Parasedimentitalea psychrophila: one gene and its partner. The protein of the gene in region 1 interacts with the protein of each later gene in a pairwise test. Links are inferred from orthologs where the notes say so. Each region holds a gene or a part of one and is shown on either strand. Other genes may lie near its edges. The genes, in order: QPJ95_RS21790 and mrdA.

Region 1 (10,609 bases):
GGTGCTTTGATCGCCAAAGCTGGCAACATAGGCCTTGGCGGCGCGTAGCCGGTCGCGGCTGAGGGGGTGCGAGCGCATATAGGGGTCTTGATTGGCTGTGCTCAGCAGGTCCTGGCCGGAAAAAACCTGATGCAGGTCAACCAGCCCCTGTGGGCTGATGCCCGCGCGGGTCAGATAGCCGGCGGCAGAGCGATCAGCCGAGGATTCTTCGGCACGTGTATGGGCCAGAAAGCTGCGAAAGGCGGCACTTTGGGTGCCGACGGCGATGCCCGCCGCGGCCTCTCCGGCGCCGGCCGCTGCGGCCAGAACCGCCAGTGCGACACCAAGACCCGAGATTGAGCTGGCAGAGCGCATGTTCTGCATGCGCCGGGACAGGTGACCATTGGCAATATGCGCCGCCTCGTGGCCAATCACCGCCTGCAGCATCTCGGGACTGGTGACTTTCAGAATCAGGCCGTAGTTCACAAAGATGGTTTGGGAATCCACCACGAAGGCGTTGAACGAGGCGTCGTTGACCACCAAGACCCGCACCCGTTTGGCGTTCAGCCCGGCCGCAGTCAGGACCGGCGCCGCCAACTTGCTGAGCCCGTGTTCGATATCCGCATCGCGCAGCAACCCGAGCGCCGCTGATGGCAGCGCCGAGGCCACCAGGAACAATGTGCTCAACACCAGGGCCGGGATTGACGCCAGCCGATTTAAACGGTCAATAAACATGGCCGCACCATGGGAGATCAACATGCGAAACTCAACCCGATCAAATGTCGATCCCTTCATTGTGATGGATGTGATGGAGGCCGCGCGTCAGGCCGAAGACGCCGGTCGCCATATTATCCACATGGAGGTTGGTCAGCCATCGACCGGTGCCCCCCTGGGCGCACGGCGCGCAGTGGCCGCCGCACTGGATGGCGACGCGCTGGGGTATACCGTGGCTTTGGGGCTTCCGGCGCTGCGCCAACGTATCGCCCGGCTATATGGAGAGTGGTATAATGTTGATCTGAACCCGGACCGGGTGATCGTGACGCCGGGATCTTCTGGCGCCTTTCTGCTGGGCTTTACCGCACTGTTCGACAGTGGCGACCGGGTTGGTATCGGGGCGCCGGGCTATCCGTCGTACCGGCAGATCCTAAAGGCGCTGGGGTTGGTGCCGGTGGATATTCAGACAGCGGCGGAAAACCGCCTGCAGCCGGTGGCGACAGAACTGGCAGGGCTGAATCTGGCAGGGCTGATGGTTGCGTCGCCTGCAAATCCAACCGGAACCATGCTGAACCGCGATGCTTTGGAGGCGCTGATCGCTGCGACGCAGGAGCAAGGCGCCAGTTTTATCTCGGATGAGATTTATCACGGGCTGGAATATGAGGCCAAGGCCGTCACCGCGCTGGAGCTGACGGATGAGTGTTATGTGATCAACTCCTTCTCGAAGTTCTTTGCGATGACGGGCTGGCGGGTTGGCTGGATGGTGGTGCCCGAGGATCATGTGCGGGTGATCGAGCGGATTGCTCAGAACATGTTCATTTGCGCCCCCCATGCCAGCCAGGTGGCAGCACTGGCGGCGCTGGAGTGTCAGGATGAAATGCGGCAAAACCTGAGTGTTTATGCGCACAACCGCGCGCTGATGCTGCAGGGCCTGCCCAAGGCCGGATTCACCAAGTTCGCGCCGCCGGATGGGGCGTTTTACGTCTACGCGGATGTCTCGGATCTGACCCAGGACAGCCGTGCCTTTGCGGCGGAGATTCTGGAAAAAGCCGGGGTTGCGGTGACGCCGGGCCTGGATTTTGATCCGCTCCGCGGCGCCACCACCCTGCGATTTTCCTATGCGCGGTCAACCTCTGATATAATAGAGGGGCTGGCGCGCCTGGAGGCATTCATGGCAACCCGCCAGCAAGCAGGCTGACGGTTTGACGATGGCGGTACACGAGGCGAAAAAGGCGTGAGACAGATGAGCAGAGTTTTTACACTCATAGCATTTACCCTGGCCCTGAACTGGCCGGGGGGACCGGCCCATGCCCAGACTCAGGCCCAGACCCAGGGATTCAGCGGGCTGGCGCGCATTGATCCTGCCTCCAGCCGGATTGAGGACCGCGACAATGGCGGTGCCCATATCGCGCTAGGCCTGAGCCAGGGGGTGCCCTATCGGTTGTTCACTCTGAACGACCCGCCGCGTCTGGTGCTTGATTTTCAGGAGGTGGACTGGCGTGGGTTGAGGTCGGAGGCTTTGTTGCAGGGGCAGCAGGTCACTCGGGTACAGTTTGGCACCTATGTGCCGGGTTGGTCGCGGATGGTGCTGGAATTGGCTGGCCCGCTGAAGGTTGAAAGCGCGGCGCTGGATATCGATACGGTGACGGCACAGGCGAAATTGCAGCTGCAGCTAACCTCGACCAGTGCCGAGAGCTTTGCTTCCAGTGTAGGTGCCCCGACGGATGCGCGCTGGGATCTGCCACCGGCGGAAGGTCTGCCTGCGCCCATAACGCGGGGCTCGGATGCGCCGTTGCTGGTGGTGTTGGATCCTGGTCATGGCGGCATTGATCCGGGCGCTGAGGCTAAAGTAGATGGTTCTGCGGTGGTGGAAAAGGATCTGATCCTGGGATTTGCCATTGAACTGGGTGAAGAACTGGTGCGGTCGGGACGTTTTAAGGTGCAACTGACCCGCGACGGGGATTATTTTGTCTCGCTGGAGCGTCGCATTGCGCTGGCCCATCAGGCCGGAGCGGATCTGTTTGTCTCGCTCCATGCGGATTCCCTGTCGGAAGGCCTGGCCCATGGTGCGACGGTGCATGTGCTGTCGCCCGAAGCCTCGGATGTGGCGTCAGCCAAATTGGCGGAGCGACATGACCGCAGTGATCTTTTGGCTGGCGTGGATCTGAGTGATGCGGATGACCGTGTTACCGGTATCTTGCTGGACCTGGCACGGCAGGAGACCCAGCCACGCAGTGACGCCTTGGCCCAGGCCCTGGTTGAGGGAATGGCCAATCAGGGCGGCCCGATGAACCGCCGGCCGCTGCGCTCGGCGGGATTTTCGGTGCTGAAGGCGGCGGATATCCCCTCAGTGCTGATCGAGATCGGATTTCTGTCCAGCCCGCGTGATTTGAAAAACCTGCAAGATCCCGCGTGGCGGGCGACAATGACGCGCGGGATTTTGAATGGACTGGTGAGCTGGCGCGAGGAAGATGCTGCGCGCAGAGCCTTGGTTCGACAATAGATGCAATGATACAGGTGGGGCGCTGCCCCAAACCCCGGGATATTTAGCGCCAGATGAAGATCCAACTGGCTCGCGGGCGGGCAAATGGCGCATTACCGCCATCTGTTGTTTTGACCATTGGCGCTGGCGCCCTTATATAGGCGCCATGTGCACAGGAAGGCCGTATAGTGCTTAGGATTATTCTCTCATTCTTTGGCTCCATCTTTAGTACCATCACGCTGGGTATTGCGATGGTGGCGCTGACGGTTGGTGCCGTGTTCTGGATCTATGGGCGTGATTTGCCCAGCCACGAATCGCTGGCCCAGTATCAGCCTCCGACCATCAGCCGGATTTATTCAGGCGAGGGGCAACTGATTGATGAGTTTGCCAAGGAACGCCGTTTGTTTGCGCCGTCGGATGAGATCCCCGATTTGGTGAAACAGGCTTTCATTTCAGCTGAGGATAAGAATTTCTATAGCCATAAGGGCTATGACATGCGCGGGATTGCGGCCGCCGCCATTGAGGCGGTGCGCTCTCGAGGGTCCAATGTGCGGGGGGCCTCGACCATCACCCAGCAGGTGATGAAGAACTTCCTGTTGTCCGGCGATCGCAAGGCCGAGCGCAAGATCAAGGAAATCATCCTGGCGGCGCGGCTGGAGGAGACGCTGGATAAGGAGCAGATCCTTGAGCTCTATATGAATGAGATCTTTCTGGGGCAGAACTCTTACGGGGTGGCGGCAGCCTCGCAGACTTATTTCAACAAGACGCTGGAAGAACTGGCGCCGCATGAGGCGGCATTTCTCGCCTCCCTGCCCAAGGCGCCGGGCAAGTTTCATCCGGTGCGCGGCAAACAGCGGCTGACCGATCGGCGCGATTATGTGCTGCGGGAAATGTATCAGAACGGCTATATTTCGGAGGCGGTTTACCGGGTTGAAGTGCAGCAGCCGCTGCGCTCGGTGCAGAACGGTGATTTTGAGAGTTTCCGTACCGCGCTGCCACCACGGGACTATTTCACCGATGAAATTCGCCGCCAGCTGTCGGTCGATTTTGGCGAGGGTGAGTTTTTTACCGGCGGCTTTACCGTTCGCGCCACCATTGATGCGGAAATGCAGCGGGTGGCGGCGCTGTCGCTGCGCACGGGGTTAGAAAAATACGACCGCTCGCGCGGGATCTGGCGTGGCACTGAGCTGACGATTGCGGCGGATCTGCTGAAGGATGAGACCGCCTGGCGGGCTGCCTTGGCGGCGAGCGATGTGCCCAGAGATGTCACACTGGGGGGCGAGTGGCTGCCGGCGGTGGTCTTGGCGGTCGGCGATAGAGAGCTGACCGTGGGCGTCGAGGGGGCCGCAGCGATTGGCGCGGTGCCGCGCGCGGACATCAGTTGGATGAAGGGGAGTTTCAAGGATAACCTCACCCTCGGTGACGTGGTTCTGGTGCGGGCGCAGACCAAGGATGACGCCTTTCAGCATTGGTCATTGCGGCAAATTCCCGAAGTGCAGGGCGGCTTTGTGGCGATGGACGTGAACTCGGGCCGGGTGTTGGCGATGCAGGGCGGGTTTTCCTATCAGCATTCTGTGTTCAATCGCGCCACCCAGGCACAACGCCAGCCGGGATCCAGTTTCAAACCCTTTGTCTATGCTGCGGCACTGGACAGCGGCTATAGCCCGGCAACCATTGTTGTGGATGCGCCGATCGAGGTGAATACACCGCAAGGGCTGTGGCGGCCGCGCAATTCGTCGAATAAATTCTATGGGCCAACGCCACTGCGCACCGGCATTGAGCGCTCTCGGAACCTGATGACAATCCGTTTGGCCCAGGAAATTGGCATGCCGGTGGTTGCGGGCTATGCGGAACGCTTTGGTGTCTATGACGAGATGGGCCCCTATCTGGCCAACTCGCTGGGCTCGGAGGAGACCACGCTGTACAAAATGGTGACCGCCTATGCAATGTTTGCCAATGGCGGCGAGCGGCTGAAGCCAACCCTGGTTGACCGTATTCAGGATCGCGATGGGCTGACGATTTATCGCCATGATGACCGCGATTGTGTGGATTGCTCATCGACCATGCTGCCCGAGGGTGTGGCGCCCCGGATTATCACCGATCGTGATCAGGTGATGGACCCGATCACCGCCTATCAGCTGACCTCGATGATGCGCGGTGTGGTGGAACGTGGCACCGCCTCTGGCAATGTGCACCTGGGGGTGCCGACCGCGGGCAAGACCGGCACCACAAACGAGGCGCGGGACGTCTGGTTTGTGGGTTTTACCTCGAATATTGTGGCGGGCTGCTACATTGGTCATGATCGGCCACGGCCACTGGGGCGGGGTACCTATGGGGGCAATACCTGTGGCCCGGTGTTCCAGCAGTTCATGGAGAAGGCGACGGCCAAATACGGCGGCGGTCCCTTTGACGTGCCGCCGGGTGGCCATTTCATCAAGATCGACCGCTATACCGGGGCCCGTCTGCCGGATGAGGCCAGTGGCGAGTATGTTGTGGCTGAATATTTCCGCGATGGGGCTGAGCCGATCTTCGGGCTGAGCTATGATGGCGGATTTGCCATGGGATCAAACCTACCGTTGTTTGAAGAGATCAATGACTCAGGTCGACAGGTCACAACCTCAAGCGGCGGCACCGCGGTTCTGGGGCCCAAGGCGACGTTTGGCACGGTCAGCTCTGGGGGGCTTTATTGACCGGCCTGAGCCAGCAACAAGGCCAGCAAATCAGCTTCGTCGTCCTGGGACAGCATGCCCTTTGCCCGGTAAGCAATGGACAGGGCGCATTTGGCTGCGGCCCACTGCGCGAGCCGTAGCGGCGGCACCTTTAGCGCCTCAGCAAAACGCTTTGTCACCTCTGTGATGCGGTCTTGGTTGCGGACCAGCGCGGGCAGCCCCTTGGGGTGACGCAGGGCATTAGCCAGTTCAAAGGCAGGGTCGCCAATATATCCCTTTGCATCAAACGCTTGCGGGCCTGAGGAGGTCAGGATGATATTGTCATGGTGTAGATCGCCATGCAATGGCACAGGCGGCGGCTGATGGGCGAGCAATTGCCGTGCCAATTCAGTGGCGCGCAACATGTCTTGGCGCAGATTGGGATGGCAATCCAGGGCAATTCCAAGCACCAATAGAGGGACAAAAACCTCCTCTAGTGCGCATAGATCTGGCAAGGCGGATACTGGGTGGTGGTGTAGGCATCGGGCCGTATCACAGAGTAGCTGATCCGCCCGTGGCGCATCGCCTGCGCGTGCAATGTCACCCAGACTTGGTCCGTCTAGCCACTCCATCAACAGTGCCGATCGGCTGTCTTTGAATATTCGAACCGCCCCCTTTTTGGACCAGGCATTGAGCAGGGCGGCTCCTGCTGCCTCGTTGCCCCGACTGGCCTGCCTGTACACTTTAAGAACAGCCAGAGTGCCATTTGCCTGGCGCACGCGCCAAAGCTGGGCAATTGGTGTTTTAGACAGGTTTTCCGGACTGGTCAGCTGCCACCGGGCCATTATTGCCGCAAGACCATCAGTCATAACGCTTCCCATCATCTTGTGGTGTCCTTCAGGTCTTGGTATCACGCAGACCTTATAGATCAAGTTGGGACCAAACCATGCGCGCCGAGATCCAGAACTATGTGGCCGAGATTGAGAAATCTCTGGACCTGCTCGCCCAGCGAATGGACAAGGAAACCGCGCCGCATCGGCTCGAGGAATTCGACGCCCGCGTCGAAGATCCCAATCTGTGGGACAATCCAGAAGCCGCGCAAAAACTGATGCGCGAACGGCAGATGCTGGTCGATGCAATGGACACCTACACAGGCATCAAGCAGGACATGGCTGATAACGTCGAGCTTATCGAAATGGGCGAGATGGAAGATGACAAAGAGGTCATAGGTGAGGCCGAAGACGGGCTGAAGACGTTGGCTGCCAAAGCGGCAGAGAAAGAGCTGGAAGCGCTGCTGGACGGCGAGGCTGACAGCAACGACACCTTCCTTGAGATAAACTCAGGCGCGGGTGGCACGGAAAGCTGCGACTGGGCCTCGATGCTGGCGCGGATGTATGTCCGCTGGGCCGAGAAAAAAGGCTATAAGGTCGAGCTGCAGTCGGAGAGTGCCGGTGAAGAGGCCGGGATCAAGTCGGCGTCCTATAAGATTACTGGGCACAATGCCTATGGCTGGTTGAAATCCGAGAGCGGTGTGCATCGTTTGGTGCGGATTTCACCGTTTGACTCGGCGGCCAAGCGGCACACGTCATTCACCTCGGTGAAAGTGTACCCGGTGGTGGACGACAATATTGAGATTGAGGTCAATCCGGCCGACATCCGACTTGATACCTACCGCTCATCAGGGGCGGGTGGTCAGCACGTCAACACCACCGATTCGGCGGTGCGGATCACCCACCACCCCACCGGTATTGTTGTCACCAGCTCGGAAAAGTCACAGCACCAGAACCGCGACATCGCGATGAAGGCTCTGAAATCACGGCTCTATCAGATGGAGTTGGACAAGCGCAGTGCGCTGGTAAACGAGGTGCATGAAAACGCTGGCGATGCAGGCTGGGGCAACCAGATCCGCTCATACGTGCTGCAGCCCTACCAGATGGTCAAGGATCTGCGGACCAGTCACGAGACCTCGGACACCAAGGGGGTGCTGGACGGCGATCTGGATGGCTTTATGGCTGCCACTCTGGCGATGAATGTTGCCGGCAAAAGCCGCGCTGAGGCGCAGGCCTAGACCGCCACTAATCGGAGTTGGGTCAATGAAAGCCGGGGCAACCCGGCTTTTTGCATGCTGGCGCACAACAGGCGGCTGGTTGGTGACATTCCCCGAGACGCCCATTTGCGGGAAATATGCATTAATAAAAGATGTATGTGAGCTATCTATTTGATTGTGTGAATTCAGGCAGTAGGCTTGCTTTGAAACTTTCGTAAGCCACTCAAACTAATACCTTCAAGCTGCTGTTCTAAAACTGTTTTGCCTATCGGCCAATGCCGTGTCAATTGACCGACTGCGGGGCCTGCGATGGCACCAAAAGGCGGGTTGTTTGCATTTGAAACAGATCAACTGAGTGCAGATGGAGACCTATAATGAATGAACGCAATCGAATGTGACACTGGGGCAGACCGGGAGTTTCCAGCCCTTGGCAACACCAGCCAACAGGTCATTTTGTGACCAGAACAATACCTGTTGCCCCGGGAGGTCGGGGAGGGGGAGTCTTTGGGAGGAGACATTCATGATTACAGAGAAAGATTTTGGCGTGCCTCAGCTTCGGCCGATGACTTTGGCCATCTTACGTCAGGCGGTACGTCAGGGTTGGAAGGATTTCCGCACCAGACCCGAACTTGGATTGATATTTTCCGGGCTATATATCTTGGCCGGCTGGGTCATGGTCTGGATCACACAGGCGACAGGGACCACGTTTTGGCTGGTTCTGGCGGCCATTGGCTTTCCACTGGTCGGCCCCTTTGCTGCTGTGGGCCTGTATGAGGTTTCGCACCGGTTGGAACAGGGCAGGCCGAAGAACCTGAGAGACGTACTTCGGGCCGTGTTGCAGCAGGGCAGCCGCCAGCTTCCGTCGCTCTGTGCTATAATCGTGGTGGTTTTTCTGTTTTGGTTTTTCCTCGGCCATCTGACCTTTGCACTGTTTCTGGGCTTGTCTCCGATGACCAATGTGTCGTCATCGCTGGATGTGTTCCTATCCTCCAGCGGGCTGATGATGCTGGGCGTTGGAACCCTGATCGGCGCATTGATTGCACTGCTTTTATTCATGCTCACCGTGCTGTCTCTGCCGCTTTTGCTGGACCGCGAAATTGACTTTGTCACTGCGATGATCACAAGCTTTCAGTATGTTTTGCAGAATTTTCCACTGATGATCAGTTGGGCGGCGTTTATCGCAGTCACCACGTTTGTCGCGATGTTGCCTGGGTTTGTCGGACTATTGCTGGTTTTGCCGCTGCTGGGCCATTCAAGCTGGCATGTCTATCGGTTGATAGTGGTGGCCGAGCCATAATCCAGGGTGACGCCCTGTGCGGCGGAAATACAGCATGGGCTGCCCGGTTAGTGGAACGGCTCTGTGATCTGCAGCAAATGGTGATGAAATGGCATCAAACCCGCTTCTGGGACAAAACCTGTCCCCCGCGCGGCGCCAAGGATGTCACCGAATTTACCACCCAAATGCTCGTAGACCATTTTGGTGACCCGGATGCCGCTGCTGCCTTCGCGCACCGTGCGGCTGACGTAGCCAACCCAGAAATTATTCTCAAGCGAGGCCACCCGTGCAAGGTAGTTGAAGGAACAGGTCAAGGCCCCCCGCCGGGCGATGATCAGCGCAACGCCGTCATCCTGACGGGTCGCGTAACCGCGAAACTCACGCGAGTGTGAAAACGAGGGCAGCCCCTGATGACGCATTGCTTCTTTGGGCTCGAATCCTTTGACATAAGTGACTCCTTCAGAGCGAAAAATATACGACAGGCCAACCAGATAGTGGTTGTCCCTGATGAAGCTGCGTCTTGAAAAACGATAGATTCCAGATGGAAATGACTGTTCCGAAAGCGAACTGACGCCCGGCCCAAGAAAGTCTTTCAGGAATTGACCGTTGAGGACTTTCCCCTTGGTTTCAAGCTCGTTGACCGGCTCTAGCAGGATGCGCGCATCGACATTAAAAAACGAACAGATCCGGTCCAAAATATCCGGCCGCGGAAAACTCTCGCCAGATAAATAGCGATTGAACTGGGTCCTGTTGATGCTCAACTGACGCGTCAGTTCGGAAATGGACGGGTATTTTTTTGACAGATGGCGTAGATTGGCGCCAAACACGCTTCGCAAATCTGCCGGAGAAAGGGGTACCTTTGCCATTGGACTCTGACCTTAAAATTGTTCAATTCAATAGTAAGCTGCAATGCCCGAACTGGAATTTTTCAGGGCAGTTTCGTCTTATTGACGCCAAGTAGTGACAGATGTGACGCTGCGATAGGTCAACAAGCTATCCACTCAGACACAAAAAGCAATAGCCAGACGCCGAATTAACCATGTTTGAACGCTGCCAATTGGATCAGAATTGAGGGGTGTTCAGGAAGAGGTATGAGATGAATGGTGTGGTGCTCTGGAGCGATGCAGGTCAGAAAAGGGCTGTCATTTGGTGTGAAGATCAGGGCGACCTGGCATTTTACGCGCAGAAGACGGCTCTGGAAGTGGTGGATCTGCACGAAGGTGATCTGGTTTGTTTCGACCTGACCCTGCAGCAGAATAAGCGGAAGGCGGAAAACCCTCAGGTTTTGGCGGAAATGGCCTGTCTGGGATTAGCGCAGAGTTTGATAGCTGCACTGCCTGATGCGGTTCCAAAACCGGACCGCACTCAGAAAACCGCGCGGATTATTCCCTTTGCGGGGCATTTAAAGCAAAAGCAGCGCGAAAATGCATCGCGCCGCAAATGTGTTGGGTAGTATTGGATCG
Region 2 (10,487 bases), 3.3 Mb from region 1 along the record:
GCCGGGGCTGGTTGACCGGTTTCGCGCCGCCCTGAGACACCCCACCAGCAGTGCCGCCGTTACCGCCCAACGACCCCTGGCCGACTTCATGGCCTCGGGGCAATACGACCGGCATATCCGCCGCGCCCGACGGCTTTATGCCCAGCGCTACGGCGCTGCCGTAAAGGCGCTGGAGGGCTGGCCTGCTGAACTGGGACAGTTCCGCAGGCACGAGGCCGGGATGCAAATCGCCCTGCATTTGGACCAAGCGCAGGATGAGCAAACCCTCGTCACCGCCGCCAATGCAGCCGGCTTTGCCATTCGCGGGCTGTCGGGCTGTGACCCGTCAGGTCAGGCACAGGGCTTGCTCATCGGGTTCTGTCAGTCGCAACCAGAAGACATTGCCGGTCAATATGACGCCCTGCGCGCGGTTCTTCAGGGCTGCAAAAATTCTGCCGATTGAGGCTTTTCATTTACCAAAGGGGATGTATAAATCGCAGCCATGATCAACCGCGCACATATCCTTTCCCCTGCCGCTGCTGTTTGCAGCGCCTCGCTGCGTGGCCTACTGATCCTAACTCGCCTCTGAGCGTGCCATTCGGCGCGTCCGCTCAGAGGGGATCGCCAGCGCGCCATTTGGCTTAGGACAGACACGAAAGATACCCAATATGACTATGACATCTGACAAAGACCGCGTGGTGATCTTTGACACCACCCTGCGCGACGGCGAACAAAGCCCCGGCGCCACCATGACCCACAATGAAAAGCTCGAGATTGCCGGGCTGCTGGATGACATGGGCGTCGATATCATCGAGGCCGGCTTCCCAATTGCATCTGAGGGCGATTTCAACGCCGTATCCGAGATTGCAAAGAACGCCACCAATAGCCGCATCTGCGGCTTGGCGCGTGCCAAGACCGGCGATATAGACCGCTGCTGGGAGGCGATAAGACACGCCGAGAAGAACCGCATCCATACCTTCATCGGCACCTCGCCGCTGCACCGCGCTATTCCAAACCTGACGATGGATGAGATGGCCGATGTGATCCACAAATCGGTCACCCATGCCCGCAACCTGTGCGACAACGTGCAGTGGTCGCCGATGGATGCCACCCGCACCGAGTGGGACTATCTGTGCCGGGTGATCGAGATCGCCATCAAGGCCGGTGCCAGCACCATCAACATCCCCGACACGGTTGGTTACACGGCCCCGGTGGAAAGCGCTGAGCTGATCAAACGTCTGATCGAAACGGTGCCGGGCGCCGATGAGGTGATCTTTGCCACCCATTGTCACAATGACCTGGGCATGGCGACGGCGAACTCGCTGGCAGCTGTGGCTGGCGGCGCGCGGCAGATCGAATGCACCATCAACGGGCTCGGCGAGCGGGCCGGCAATACCGCATTGGAAGAGGTGGTGATGGCGCTGAAAGTGCGCAATGACATCATGCCCTGGAGCACCGGCATCGACACCCGAAAGATCATGCATATCTCGCGCCGGGTGGCGGCGGTGTCCGGCTTTGCGGTGCAGTTCAACAAAGCGATTGTCGGTAAGAACGCCTTTGCCCACGAGTCTGGCATCCATCAGGACGGCATGCTTAAAAACGCCGAGACGTTCGAGATCATGCGGCCCTCGGATGTGGGGCTGTCCGGGACGTCATTGCCGCTGGGCAAACACTCGGGCCGGGCGGCGCTGCGCGACAAGCTGCAGCAGTTTGGCTTTGAGGTGGGTGACAACCAGCTCAGGGACGTCTTTGTGCGCTTCAAAGAGCTGGCCGACCGCAAGAAAGAGGTGTTTGACGACGATATCATCGCCCTGATGCGGTCCGGCGAGGATGCCGAGAATGATCATCTGCAGATCGTGTCGATGAAGGTGGTCTGCGGCACCGGCGGCCCGGCGGAAGCCACCATTGAGATGGAGATCGACGGTCAGGATGTCAGCGCCACCGCCAGTGGCGACGGCCCGGTGGATGCCACCTTCAAGGCGATCCGGGAGATTCACCCCAACACCGCCCGCCTGCAACTGTATCAGGTGCAGGCGGTGACCGAGGGCACCGACGCCCAGGCCACGGTTTCGGTGCGGCTGGAAGAGGACGGCATGATTGCCACCGGTGAGAGCGCAAATACCGACACGGTTGTGGCCTCGGCCAAGGCCTATGTGAACGCGCTGAACCGGCTGATCATACGCCGTGGAAAAGTTGGTGAAGGTGCCGACACCCGCGAGATCTCGTATAAAGACGTCACCTGAGTGGTGACGTCAGGATAGAGAGGGGCCATCCATCTGGGTGGCCCTTTTTGTTTCCCAGCGGCTTTGAAACGGCGATCTCCCGCGCCCCAAGCTGGTGCGGCTGCGCCGCAACAGATTAGGGCCTTGGGCCCGGCACCGCTACGCGGTGCAAAGTGTTGCGGGGGAAACGTTTCAGCGACAGGTCTGCCCTGAATGCGCCATTGATGGGCTGCAGTTGCAGGCTTCATTTGAGAACCAAGGCGACCTGCAGATATGTCTGATAAAACACCGGGGCGCCATCAGATCAAAAAGTGCGCACTGCGCCTTGCACCAGGAAGTGATAAACCCGCCAAATCAGCTGACCTGCGCCGCGCAGCGGCGCCACGCCCAAGGCTTTGCCTCTCATCTGTGATGAGCGGCAAAGGCGCGGGAGTGCACCGCCTAGATCAATAGGCGGCCACTAAAGCTGGGCCGCTACCTATCGGTCGTGTGTAAACCCTCAGCCCGGTTCGCTGCGACATCACGGCAGGGCTACAGCGCCTTGGCGCTGGCGCGGAGCTCGGTGTCAGGGTGGCGCGGCGGCCTTTACCCGCACCCGGAGTGAAGTGGCTGCAGACCGGGCTCCAATACCCAAGACCTGAGCCGCGAAAAGCGGGCGCGCCCGGCGAAAAGGCGCTAGTTGGACAGAAAACACTCTTTCGCGACGCCGCTGTGCCGCTTATAAGATCTGATGCCCGCGATTTACGCGGAGTCGCGGGCCACTGGTACAGCATTTACAGGATCCCTTTAATATGTCGATCTTTGGATTTTTGTCCGGCCTGTTCACGTCGGATATGGCTATTGACCTTGGAACAGCAAACACCCTGGTCTACGTCAAAGGCCGGGGCGTGATCCTGTCCGAACCTTCGGTGGTGGCTTATCACGTCAAGGATGGCGTCAAGACCGTGCTGGCTGTCGGCGAGGACGCCAAGCTGATGCTGGGCCGAACCCCCGGCTCGATCGAGGCGATCCGGCCAATGCGCGAAGGTGTCATTGCCGATTTTGACACCGCCGAAGAGATGATCAAGTACTTCATCCGCAAGGTCCACAAACGGTCAACCTTCTCCAAACCCAAGATTATCGTCTGTGTGCCATATGGTGCCACGCCGGTTGAGAAGCGGGCAATCCGACAATCGGTGCTGTCAGCCGGGGCCCGCAAGGCCGGGCTGATTGCCGAACCGATTGCGGCGGCCATTGGGGCTGGAATGCCCATCACCGACCCCACCGGCAATATGGTGGTCGATATTGGCGGCGGCACCACCGAAGTGGCGGTCCTGTCGCTGGGTGACATCGTCTATGCGCGCTCGGTGCGGGTTGGCGGCGACCGGATGGACGAAGCGATTATTTCTTATCTGCGACGTCAGCAGAATCTGTTGGTCGGTGAAGCCACCGCTGAGCGCATCAAGACCTCAATCGGCACCGCCCGGATGCCCGACGATGGCCGCGGCCAGTCGATGCAGATTCGCGGTCGTGACCTGCTGAACGGCGTCCCCAAGGAAATCGAGATCAGTCAGGCGCAAATCGCCGAGGCGCTGGCCGAACCGGTTCAGCAAATCTGCGAAGCGGTGATGACAGCGCTTGAGGCCACACCGCCGGATCTGGCCGCGGATATTGTCGACCGTGGCGTCATGCTGACCGGTGGCGGCGCCCTGCTCGGCGACCTGGACCTGACATTGCGTGAACAGACCGGATTGGCGGTGTCGATTGCCGATGAAAGTCTGAATTGCGTGGCTCTGGGCACTGGCAAGGCGCTGGAATTTGAAAAGCAACTGCGCCACGCAATTGATTACGACAGCTAAGGGTCTTACCTTTCGCCATCTATGGGGTGCCATCTAAGTACCCAGGAGGAGCCCCTTGGCCAAAGATCGATCCCAGCGCGAAGACTACGGCACCCCGCTGAAGCGATTGCTGGTTGTGGTAACCTGTCTCTGTCTGGCGCTGATCTTCATTGTCTGGCGCATCGATAGCCCCAGGGTCGAGCGATTCCGGGCTCAGGTCGTCGATGCCGTGGTGCCCAACATGGAATGGGCAATGGTGCCGGTGATCGGCACCATCAATCTGGTGCGCGACTTTCAATCTTATCAGCGATTGTCCAAACAAAACCGCGAGTTGCGGTCCGAGTTGCGGCGGATGCAGGCCTGGAAAGAGGCGGCGCTGCAACTGGAGCAGGAAAATGCCCGGCTGCTGGATCTCAACAATGTACGGCTGGATGCGCGGCTGACCTATATCACCGGCGTGGTGATGGCCGACAGTGGCTCTCCGTTTCGCCAGTCTGTGCTGCTGAATGTCGGGTCGCGTGACGGGGTGCGCGATGGTTGGGCGGCGATGGATGGGATTGGCCTGGTGGGGCGGATCTCGGGGACCGGGCGCAATACGGCGCGGGTGATCCTGTTAACCGATGCCGCCAGTTCGGTGCCCGCGACGATCCAGCCCTCGGGCCAGAATGCGCTGATTGCCGGCGACAACAGCGCCGCTCCGATAATCGATTTCCTGGAAAACCCGGACAAACTGCGCCCCGGTGACCGGGTGATAACCTCGGGCGATGGCGATGTATTCCCGGCCGGGCTATTGATTGGCCAGGTGGCCAGCGACCCCTCTGGCCGTTTGCGGGTGCGCCTGTCTGCCGATTATGAGCGGCTGGAGTTTCTGCGCGTGCTGCGCCACCATGGCACCGAAGGCATCAATACCCCCGGAGGGCTGGTGACGCCGCCACCCGGGGCGCCCCTGCCGCGCCCCCGCCCCAAGAGCCTGGGGACCGACAATGGCTAACACCTCGCCTGCGCATGTCTGGATCATGCGGGCTGCGTTCCCGGCGCTGGCCCTGCTGATCATGTTTTTCCACCTGTTGCCGCTGGATACGGTTCCGCGCAAATGGGCGCCGCCTGATCTGCTGGTGGCCTCGGCATTGGCCTGGTCGCTGCGCCGCCCGGACTATCTTCCGACTGTGTTGCTGGCGGTGACACTGTTGCTGGCGGACCTGATGTTTCAAAGACCCCCCGGGTTGCTGGCATTGCTTGTGCTGTTGGCATGCGAGTACCTGAAGCCCCGCGCCCTGAGCCACCGCGATACCGGTTTTGCCGCCGAGTGGCTTTCGGTCAGCCTGGTCCTGACCGCAATTACCGTGCTCAACCGCATGGCGCTGGCGCTGGTGGGCGTGCAGCAAGCGCCGTTTGGTTTGATCCTGATACAGATGATACTGACCATTGCCGCCTATCCCTTGGTGGTGCTTGTCAGTCAGTCTATTCTGGGGGTGCGCCGGATGAGCTCGACTGAGCTTGAGACCCTGGGAATACGCCTATGAAACGCAACCCAAAAGAACTGGAAACCACCCATCGCACTCTTAGTCGCCGGGCTCTGTTGCTGGGCGGTTTTCAGCTGGTCTTTGCCGGTGGTCTGGCGATGCGGATGCGTCACCTGCAGGTGGATCAGGCCGACCAGTTCCGGCTGCTGGCGGAAGAGAACCGCATCAACATCCGGCTGCTGGCCCCGGCCCGGGGTGAAATCTTTGACCGCAATGGCATTGCGCTGGCCCGCAATTCCCCCTCTTACCGCATCATCATTGTCCCCGAAGATGCAGGCGACGTCGACAAGGTGATCAAGGATCTATCGCGGCTGATCGAGATTGATCCCAAGGATCTGGAACGCGCCATTGCCGAGATGCGCCGCTCGCCGCCGTTTCTACCGGTGACCCTGGCAGATCAGATCGACTGGCAGGAAATTTCAAAGGTGGCGGTGAATGCCCCGGCCCTGCCCGGCATCACCCCCGAGGTTGGTCTGGCCCGGATCTATCCCCGGCGGGCGGATTTTGCCCATGTGGTTGGCTATGTCGGCCCGGTTTCCGATTATGATCTGGACCAGATCACCGACCCGGAGCCCATCCTGCGGATCCCCCGCTTTCAGATCGGCAAGGTCGGCTTTGAGGCGAAGCGCGAAGACATGCTGCGGGGCAAGGCCGGCGCCAAGCGGGTAGAGGTCAATGCCACTGGTCGGGTGATGCGCGAGCTGGACCGCCGCGATGGCGTGGCCGGCGCGGATATGCAGCTCACCGTCGATGCCGAATTGCAAGGCTATGTTCAGGCTCGATTGGGCACTGAGAGCGCCAGCGCCGTGGTAATCGACTGCGAAAACGGTGATCTGCGCGCCATTTCCTCGGCCCCCAGTTTTGACCCCAACCTGTTTGTGCGCGGCATTTCAATTGCCGACTACCGGGAGCTGACCGAAAACACCTATCGGCCGCTGGCCAATAAATCGGTACAGGGCACCTACCCGCCAGGATCGACCTTCAAGATGATTGTTGCACTGGCAGCGCTGGAAGAAGGCATTATTGGCACCGAGGAAACTGTTTGGTGCCCTGGCTATCTTGAGGTTGCGGGCCGTCGGTTCCACTGCTGGAAACGCGGCGGCCACGGCAATGTGGATCTGAACACCTCGCTGAAACGGTCTTGTGATGTCTATTACTATGATCTGGCGCTGAAGGTCGGCATTGATAAAATTACCGCCATGGCGCAGCGCATGGGGTTGGGCATTCGCCATGATCTGCCGATGTCCGCCGTTGCCGCCGGGCTGACGCCGACCAAAGAGTGGAAAAGCCGCAATCGCGGGGAAGACTGGCTGATTGGCGACACCGCCAATGCCTCTATCGGGCAGGGCTTTATGCTGGCGTCACCGATGCAACTGGCGGTGATGACCGCGCGGCTGGCCACCGGGCGCAGCATTACGCCGCGGCTGATCAAATCCATCGATGGCATCGAACAGCCCAACGGCGCGGGGGTGCCCCTGGGGTTGAACGAAAACAATCTGCGCACCGTGCGCAAAGGCATGTTTTCAGTATCAAACGACCGGCGCGGCACCGGGTATAAGTCTCGGATCATTGAAGAAACAATGCGTATGGCGGGCAAGTCCGGCACCAGCCAGGTCCGCAATATCACCGCCGCCGAACGCGCTGCCGGGGTGATCCGCAACAGGGATCTGCCCTGGGAACGGCGCGACCACGCGCTGTTTGTCAGCTTTGCCCCCTTTGATAATCCGAAATTTGCCATCGCGGTTATTGTCGAGCACGGCGGCGGAGGCTCCACAGCCGCCGCCCCGATTGTCCGCGATGTCATGCTGCAAGCGCTTTACGGTGGCACCCCGCCGCTGGCGGCCTATCCGAAGAAAGACCGCAATCGGATCAAAGCGCAGCAGGAGCGACTGGAGCGAGAACGCCCGGCTCGGCTGCAGGACGCGAGCGACCGCGCATGAGCTATCTGGAGTATAATGCCAAGACCACCCCAACCGGGCTGCGCAAGATCTTGTTTCTGAACTGGCCGCTGGTGCTACTGCTGATCTCGGTGGCCTGCATTGGCTTTCTCATGCTCTATTCGGTGGCCGGAGGATCAGTCCGCCCCTGGGTGGAACCACAGGTGAAACGCTTTGGCATGGGGCTGGCAGTGATGTTCTTCATCGCCATGGTGCCGATCTGGTTTTGGCGCAACATGGCAGTTGTGGCCTATCTGAGCTCCATTGCCCTGCTGCTGGCGGTGGAGTTTTTTGGCACGATTGGCATGGGGGCGCAGCGCTGGATTGACCTGGGCTTTATGCGGTTGCAGCCCTCTGAACTGACCAAGATCACCCTGGTGATGCTGCTGGCCGCCTACTACGATTGGCTCCCCCGTGAGCAAACCTCGCGGCCGCTGTGGATAGCGATCCCGGTGGTGGCGATTATGGTGCCGACGTTTATGGTGCTGCGCCAGCCCGATCTTGGCACCTCGATCCTGCTGCTGGCAGCGGGCGGCGGCGTGATGTTCCTGGCCGGGGTACACTGGGCCTATTTTGCCGCAGTGATCGCGGCCGGGGTTGGCCTGATCACCGCGGTGTTCCAAGGTCGCGGCACCTCCTGGCAGTTGCTCAAGGACTATCAATATCGGCGCATTGATACCTTTCTGGACCCCTCAACCGACCCGCTGGGCGCCGGCTATCACATCACCCAGTCGAAGATCGCCTTGGGGTCTGGCGGTTGGTCCGGGCGTGGCTTTATGCAGGGCACCCAATCGCGGCTGAATTTTCTGCCCGAGAAACACACGGATTTCATTTTCACAACTCTGGCCGAGGAATTTGGGTTTGTTGGCGGCGTCTCGTTGCTGGGCATCTACATGCTGATCGTGGTGTTTTGTATCGCCGCGGCGCTGGCCACCAAAGACCGGTTTTCCGCGTTGGTGATCATGGGGGTATCAATCACCTTTTTCCTGTATTTTGCGGTCAATATGTCGATGGTCATGGGGCTTGCTCCGGTGGTTGGGGTGCCATTACCAATGGTGTCCTACGGAGGCTCCGTGATGCTAGTGCTGCTGGCGGCCTTTGGCCTTGTGCAGAGCGCCCATGTCCATAGGCCGCGTTAAGGGGCATCAAAGGGGGCCAGCCCCCTCTTGGCCTGACGGCCAATTCACTCCCGGGATATTTTTGGCCAGATGAAGAGCGGATGGATCTGGGAGACCTGTCTGGTGTTACTGAATAGCCAATTGGGGGTTGCACGCCGCCGCGTTCCCACTCAGGGTCCGGGAAATCACTATTGGGATGCAGCGCCATGAGCATTTTTCACCTCGCCTATCACGTCGATGACCTACAGCGGGCCCGCGCCTTTTATGGCGGGGTTCTGGGTTGCGCCGAGGGCCGCAGCACCAAGACCTGGGTTGATTTCAACTTCTTTGGTCACCAGATCTCGCTGCATCTGGGGCCGGTCTTTGCGACAACCAATTCCGGCCAGGTCGGAGAGCACATGGTGCCAATGCCGCATTTGGGGGTGATCCTGCCACAGGACCAGTGGCAGGTCTTGGCTGATAACCTGGTGGTCAAGAATGTGGATTTCACCATATCCCCAACCACCCGTTTCACCGGGGAGCCGGGAGAGCAAAGCACAATGTTCTTCCATGATCCGGCAGGCAACCCGATTGAGATCAAAGGCTTCACAGATATGGCCGGAGTTTTTGCCCGATGATCAACGTCCAGTTCGCCGCCCTCCCCCCACGTTGGGACACTTATGCCGCACCGCTCAAGGCGGCCTTTGGCCAGGCCGGGCTGGATGTTGATTTGCGGGTCGACCACGCGCCGGACAGTGTGGATTACATCATCTATGCGCCCAATGGCCCGTTGTCGGATTTCACCCCCTACACCCGATGCAAGTCGGTGCATAGCCTCTGGGCAGGGGTGGAAAAGATCGTTGGCAACGCCAGCCTGACGATGCCCCTGTGCCGGATGGTGGATCCGGGGCTGACCGCCGGCATGGTGGAATGGGTGACCGGCCATGTCCTGCGCTACCACCTGGATATTGACCGTGCCATCTTACAGCAGGATCAATGGGAGCCCAAGGTGCCCCCCTTGGCAATGGAGCGCCCGGTCACCGTTCTGGGGCAAGGCGCGCTTGGGCAGGCCTGCGCCAGCGCATTATCGCAACTGGGGTTTCCGGTGACAGGATGGTCTCGCGCGCCCAAGGTGATCGAAGGCATTACCTGTCGACATGGGGCTGAGGGGCTGGTGCAGGCATTGACCAGCGCTGAAATTGTGGTGCTCCTGCTGCCGGACACGTCGGCAACCGAGAATACACTGAACGCGCGAACATTGGCACAGCTTCCCAAAGGCGCGCGGATCATCAATCCGGGCCGAGGGCCTTTGATCGACGATGCCGCGCTACTGGATGCATTGGACTGCGGTCATATCGCGCATGCCACACTGGATGTCTTCCGCATTGAGCCGCTGCCCAGTGATCACCCCTATTGGGCGCATCCCAAGGTCACTGTCACCCCACATATTGCCGCCGAAACCCGCACCATTACCTCCGCACAGGTGATAGCCGAGAACATCCGGCGCGGCGAAGCTGCAGAGCCATATTTGCATCTGGTGGATCGCGATCTGGGGTACTGACCGCAAAAGAAGGCGCCAGCGCGCGCCTTCTTCTTGTTTCAAATACCTCCGCCGGAGGCCGCGCCCGGGACGGGCGCTTTAGCTGGCCCCCAGCCCCCGCCCCTTGAGCAGGGCCTCCACCCCCGGCAACCGGCCCCGGAACGCCACATATAATTCGCCCGGATCCTGCGAGCCGCCGGTCGACAGAATGGTGTCTTCCAACGCCTTGGCCCGCTCGGCATCAAAGGCCCCTCCGGCCTCCTCAAAGGCGGCAAATGCATCGGCGTCCATCACCTCGGACCACATGTAGCTGTAATAACCCGAACTGTAGCCGTCGCCCGCAAAGACATGCGCGAAATGCGGGCTGGCGTG

Evidence for each region.
Region 2: the proteins of QPJ95_RS21790 (region 1) and mrdA interact in binary tests that used the Escherichia coli proteins (3 or more experiments, as listed by UniProt). The link is inferred for Parasedimentitalea psychrophila from one-to-one orthologs.

The regions. Positions count from the first base shown.
Region 1 is NZ_CP127247.1:4,513,835-4,524,443, reverse strand. The notes cover bases 2,993-6,114. They hold QPJ95_RS21790 (penicillin-binding protein 1A), read left to right. Parts: upstream 2,993-3,363; coding sequence 3,364-5,865; downstream 5,866-6,114. Other genes in these bases: QPJ95_RS21785 (aminoglycoside phosphotransferase family protein), read right to left, coding at 5,859-6,114; QPJ95_RS21795 (N-acetylmuramoyl-L-alanine amidase), read left to right, coding at 2,993-3,196. Also shown: QPJ95_RS21805 (M48 family metalloprotease), read right to left, coding at 1-738; QPJ95_RS21800 (pyridoxal phosphate-dependent aminotransferase), read left to right, coding at 737-1,891; more of QPJ95_RS21795, read left to right, coding at 1,937-2,992; more of QPJ95_RS21785, read right to left, coding at 6,115-6,692; prfB (peptide chain release factor 2), read left to right, coding at 6,770-7,891; QPJ95_RS21775 (DUF2189 domain-containing protein), read left to right, coding at 8,391-9,167; QPJ95_RS21770 (helix-turn-helix domain-containing protein), read right to left, coding at 9,215-10,012; QPJ95_RS21765 (hypothetical protein), read left to right, coding at 10,243-10,599. UniProt on the Escherichia coli protein: Cell wall formation. Synthesis of cross-linked peptidoglycan from the lipid intermediates.
Region 2 is NZ_CP127247.1:1,188,812-1,199,298, forward strand. Bases 5,010-8,009 are described here. They hold mrdA (penicillin-binding protein 2), read left to right. Parts: upstream 5,010-5,537; coding sequence 5,538-7,481; downstream 7,482-8,009. Other genes in these bases: QPJ95_RS05710 (rod shape-determining protein MreD), read left to right, coding at 5,010-5,541; rodA (rod shape-determining protein RodA), read left to right, coding at 7,478-8,009. Outside these bases: MocR-like pyridoxine biosynthesis transcription factor PdxR, read left to right, coding at 1-442; QPJ95_RS05695 (2-isopropylmalate synthase), read left to right, coding at 648-2,222; QPJ95_RS05700 (rod shape-determining protein), read left to right, coding at 2,993-4,039; rod shape-determining protein MreC, read left to right, coding at 4,095-5,009; more of QPJ95_RS05710, read left to right, coding at 5,002-5,009; more of rodA, read left to right, coding at 8,010-8,617; QPJ95_RS05725 (VOC family protein), read left to right, coding at 8,803-9,213; QPJ95_RS05730 (2-hydroxyacid dehydrogenase), read left to right, coding at 9,210-10,136; QPJ95_RS05735 (M3 family metallopeptidase), read right to left, coding at 10,215-10,487. UniProt on the Escherichia coli protein: Catalyzes cross-linking of the peptidoglycan cell wall. Responsible for the determination of the rod shape of the cell. Is probably required for lateral peptidoglycan synthesis and maintenance of the correct diameter during lateral and centripetal growth.